2 regions of the Parageobacillus caldoxylosilyticus genome follow, and region 2 is predicted to be linked to the other one. Evidence: a T-box and tRNA genes for the amino acid it is inferred to sense, from the RefSeq annotation. Region 2 holds a T-box; the other holds one or more tRNA genes.
What was found. A T-box is a leader RNA that pairs with one kind of tRNA and senses whether it is charged. The one in region 2 lies ahead of trpS (tryptophan--tRNA ligase), so its partner is inferred to be a tRNA-Trp.
Positions count from the first base shown of each region.

Region 1: it has a tRNA-Trp gene. The T-box ahead of trpS (tryptophan--tRNA ligase) is inferred to sense a tRNA for this amino acid. The anticodon was not compared.

Region 1 covers NZ_CP040553.1:3,138,170-3,140,559, forward strand. Annotated here, with positions in the region: rRNA gene BV455_RS16180 (23S ribosomal RNA) at 1-779, shown strand, start outside; gene BV455_RS16185 (hypothetical protein) at 839-1,000, shown strand; tRNA gene BV455_RS16190 (tRNA-Gly) at 980-1,054, shown strand; tRNA gene BV455_RS16195 (tRNA-Arg) at 1,064-1,137, shown strand; tRNA gene BV455_RS16200 (tRNA-Trp) at 1,249-1,313, shown strand; tRNA gene BV455_RS16205 (tRNA-Cys) at 1,355-1,425, shown strand; tRNA gene BV455_RS16210 (tRNA-Gly) at 1,441-1,511, shown strand; tRNA gene BV455_RS16215 (tRNA-Arg) at 1,903-1,979, shown strand; partial or broken gene BV455_RS16220 (PhoX family protein) at 2,148-2,390, shown strand, end outside.
Region 2 covers NZ_CP040553.1:944,657-947,046, reverse strand. Annotated here, with positions in the region: gene trpS (tryptophan--tRNA ligase) at 99-1,085, opposite strand; T-box leader at 1,139-1,375, opposite strand; gene BV455_RS04855 (peptide ABC transporter substrate-binding protein) at 2,198-2,390, shown strand, end outside.

The DNA.
Region 1 (2,390 bases), 1.7 Mb from region 2:
TGGGAGCCTGGGAAGCCGGAGCGCCAGCTTCGGTGGAGGCGCCGGTGGGATACCACCCTGGCGGTATTGAAATTCTAACCCGCACCCCTTATCGGGGTGGGAGACAGTGTCAGGTGGGCAGTTTGACTGGGGCGGTCGCCTCCCAAAAGGTAACGGAGGCGCCCAAAGGTTCCCTCAGAATGGTTGGAAATCATTCGGAGAGTGCAAAGGCACAAGGGAGCTTGACTGCGAGACGGACAGGTCGAGCAGGGACGAAAGTCGGGCTTAGTGATCCGGTGGTTCCGTATGGAAGGGCCATCGCTCAACGGATAAAAGCTACCCCGGGGATAACAGGCTGATCTCCCCCAAGAGTCCACATCGACGGGGAGGTTTGGCACCTCGATGTCGGCTCATCGCATCCTGGGGCTGTAGTCGGTCCCAAGGGTTGGGCTGTTCGCCCATTAAAGCGGTACGCGAGCTGGGTTCAGAACGTCGTGAGACAGTTCGGTCCCTATCCGTCGCGGGCGCAGGAAATTTGAGAGGAGCTGTCCTTAGTACGAGAGGACCGGGATGGACGCACCGCTGGTGTACCAGTTGTCCCGCCAGGGGCACCGCTGGGTAGCTATGTGCGGAAGGGATAAGCGCTGAAAGCATCTAAGCGTGAAGCCCCCCTCAAGATGAGATTTCCCATCGCGTCAAGCGAGTAAGATCCCTCGAAGATGACGAGGTCGATAGGTCCGAGGTGGAAGCGTGGCGACACGTGGAGCTGACGGATACTAATCGATCGAGGACTTAACCACGAAAAGCGGAGGACGCCCGCCTATCGGCGACACGCGCTGGAGGGCCCGTGAGGAGGCTGTTGCCGCCGCAACGGGACCGAAGCGTCGCGAGCCGATGGCGTCCGGAGCTAGACAGTACGAAAAGCGGAGGCGCTTGGCTTCTTCCAAGCAGACGGTTATCTAGTTTTGAAGGAATGAACAAAATATCACTATGTTATGATGCGGAAGTAGTTCAGCGGTAGAACACCACCTTGCCAAGGTGGGGGTCGCGGGTTCGAGTCCCGTCTTCCGCTCCATCCTTATTTGCGCTCGTAGCTCAATTGGATAGAGCATCTGACTACGGATCAGAAGGTTAGGGGTTCGAATCCTCTCGAGCGCGTTTTCAGTAGTGAAAGTTGTTTTAATACATACATGCCAATGGATATCTAAGATTCTTCGTACATAGTTGCAGAACGAAATTTGATGCAAAATTCTTCGATAAATGGGGTTTAAGGGCATAGTTCTAGCACAGAGCCTCCAAAACCTCCGGTGTGGGTTCGATTCCTGTTGCCCTTTTATAAAGCAAATAATTATTTTATGTGTTATTTATCTTTTGCGGCGGCATAGCCAAGTGGTAAGGCAGAGGTCTGCAAAACCTTCATCCCCGGTTCGAATCCGGGTGCCGCCTTCTAGTTTCAGCCGTGCGGGTGTAGTTTAGTGGTAAAACCTCAGCTTCCCAAGCTGAAGTCGTGGGTTCGATTCCCATCACCCGCTTTATTTATGTGTCCTAGTAGCTCAGCGACGAGCGATACATCTTATGAATTAGCTACGAGTTGTCCCGACGCATTTAGCATCCTCGAATCTGCTGGTAGAGGAAGGGACAGCAAAACAATTGGAAAACGAAAAATAAAATCTAGCGTGAATATTGTTATGTCCTAGTAGCTCAGCTGGATAGAGCAACGAGCAACACATCTTTGAATCCACTTCGAGTTGTCTCGACGCGCTCAACTTCCTTGAATCAGCTGGCAGAGGAAGAGACAGGATAGAGCAACAAGCGTTACATTATTGAAGTTATTGCTTATTGCGAGTTGCCCCGACGCATCTCACTTATCTGAATTCGTTAACAGAGGAAGGGGCAGCGAAGCTAAAGAGTGTATAATACCATGTCCCAGTAGCTCAGCTGGATAGAGCAGCGGCCTTCTAAGCCGTCGGTCGGGAGTTCGAATCTCTCCTGGGACGCCATTACATAAGTCGATCGCTAACGCTTCCAAACGTCTGCGGCGTTTGCCGCAAACGAGGGAAGCGTTTTTTCTTATGCCAGCCATCGCTCAAGGCAATGTCATAAAAGCGCTCCAGCTAGTTTGTCCAGGCAGTTCGGAGTTTAATAGATAATGTGAATTTGACACACCAGATAAGCTTAGTCAATCAACAGCCCATTTAAAAGATTTTGCAAAGCTATATTTTGATGACGAGAAAAAGGCAAATCCTTATTATTACGGCTTTATTCCTGAAGTGATGGTCAGTGCTGATGGCATGACGCGCGTCGTGAAGCATTACAGCACCGGACGTCGTTCCAATGAAATGATGATTGTAATGCCGGATGAGCGTACCGCTTATTTTGGTGACGACGGCGAATATACAATGCTGTTTATG
Region 2 (2,390 bases):
ACGGATTGTGAACGATTTATTTATTGATTCATCAACACGCCTGAGGTGATGAAACAGGAAAAGTGGCTGACGCGATTTTGCGTCAGCCACTTTTTTCTTTAGCGTCTTCTGCCAAGCCCCATCGCCTGTTCCATTTTTTCGAGCATTTCTGTTGCTGTCTTATTCGCTTTTTCCGCACCTTCATCGAGCACTTGGTCGAGCATGCTGCTTTCGAGCCAATCGTAATATTTTTCTTGAATCGGCGTAAGGGTATCGATAATGACTTGAGCCAGGTCTGCCTTAAAGACGCCGTATCCTTTTCCAGCATATTCTTGTTCGAGCTCTTCGATTGTTTTACCCGCTAAAATGGAATAAATGTTGAGCAGGTTAGAGATTCCCGGTTTCTTTTCTTTATCATAGCGGATGACACCTTCAGAGTCAGTGACCGCACTTTTGATTTTCTTTTCGATCGTTTTCGCGTCATCCAAAAGGGTGATAAACGCTTTTTTATTTGGATCGGATTTGCTCATTTTTTTTGTCGGGTCGGCCAGCGACATAATGCGCGCCCCGATTTTTGGAATGCGCGGTTCCGGAATTGTAAAAATCTCGCCATACCGCTTGTTGAACCGCTCCGCTAAGTCGCGTGTCAATTCAATATGCTGCTTTTGATCCTCTCCGACAGGTACAATATCGGTTTTATAGAGAAGAATGTCGGCCGCCATCAACGGCGGATAGGTGAGCAGTCCGGCGCTGACCGCTTCCTTGCCTGCCGATTTATCTTTAAACTGCGTCATTCTTTCGAGTTCCCCAATATAGGCAATGCATTGCAACATCCATCCCGCCTGCGCATGCGCCGGAACTTCCGATTGAATAAACAGCGTCGCTTTATTTGGATCGATGCCGACCGCCAGGTAAAGGGCAGCTAGGCTGCGGATATTTTTTTGCAGCTCTTTTGGATCTTGCGGAACGGTAATCGCGTGCTGATCGACAATACAAAAGTAACAGTTGTACTCGTGCTGCAGTTCCAAAAACTGGCGCATCGCTCCGATATAGTTGCCGAGCGTAATGACGCCGCTTGGCTGAATGCCGGAAAAGCTTGTTTTCATACGACCACTCCTTTTATATAGTTGTAATAGAAAAAGGCCCTACCCCCCTAAACGTTAGGGACGGTAGGACCGCGTTGCCACCCTAGTTATTGCACGTTGCGTGCAATCACTTTGCCCATGTGCGCCTGCACATGGCGCCTCGATAACGTAAGGCAAACGTCCAAGCCTACTACTTTGCGGTTCAGCCGGATGCTCGAAAGCCCATTCCATATTGCTAGCCGCTTGTTCGCACCAGCCACAAGCTCTCTGAAGGCATCGCAATATGTACTCTTCTTTCTCATCGCATGTTCCGTCCAGTTTTGTTGATTTTTATTGTAAAATATATAGTTGCTATGTGCAAGTTTCTTTTTATACTATAGCAAGGAATAGGAGAAAGTTAAATAAAATATATAAATAACATGGATAAAAAATGATGATGTATAAAATTTGTATAAAGCTTTTGGCTGGCACAAAAGAAAAAAGATAGGGTATTCTTTGATTGAGTCAACGCTCTAGAGAAAAAGAACCCTGATTATGTCTAAAAGTATATCGAATGTAGACTGGGGAAATCAACTGAAGAGTGCCATTTGTCAGCTTGTCAAGATAAATATATTTCCCCCTATCTGCCATGCTTTACACAAAACTTTTTGACACTACCGATACGGGAAAGCGTTTATTCTTATTTCAAAGTGTTGTTTAATAATTTTTTATCTATACATTATTTTCTAAATTATCTTAATAAAGTTATGTTTTTAGTGGTAAATAAAATAAAGATAAAAACATGCGAAAGTTGTCTTCCTTAACACGATACAAAAAACCGGTATGTAAGCGCTTTAAAATTTACAAAAAATAAATTTTTTATTTACAATTGTCGAAAAAAAATATAAAATTACAGATAGTTAGAATGAATGATTCAATATATAATAAAAATTCAGAAAATAATAAAATAAAAATTTCTTTTTAAATATATTAATAACCTTTATAATGAAAATTAAAATAAATATTCCGATAAATAAAGATAGTTAAAAAATTTTTTGTTTTGCTTAGAAAAAATGATTTTAATTTATTAACAAAAGTTCTACGCTTTACGCGGAACTTTTGAGAATAAAAAATTATTTTTAGGGGGGAAATCTATGAAGAAAAGGCTTTCTGTTCTTTTTAGCTTAATGTTGGTATTGAGCCTTTTCCTTTCTGCGTGTGGTGGTTTCCAAAAAGGTGATGAATCCGCCGGTGAGAAAGGAAAAAGCGGGGACAAAGCCGCCAATGTTCCGCAAGAATTGCATATTAACATTAAAACAGAGCCATTCTCACTAAACCCAGGCCTAG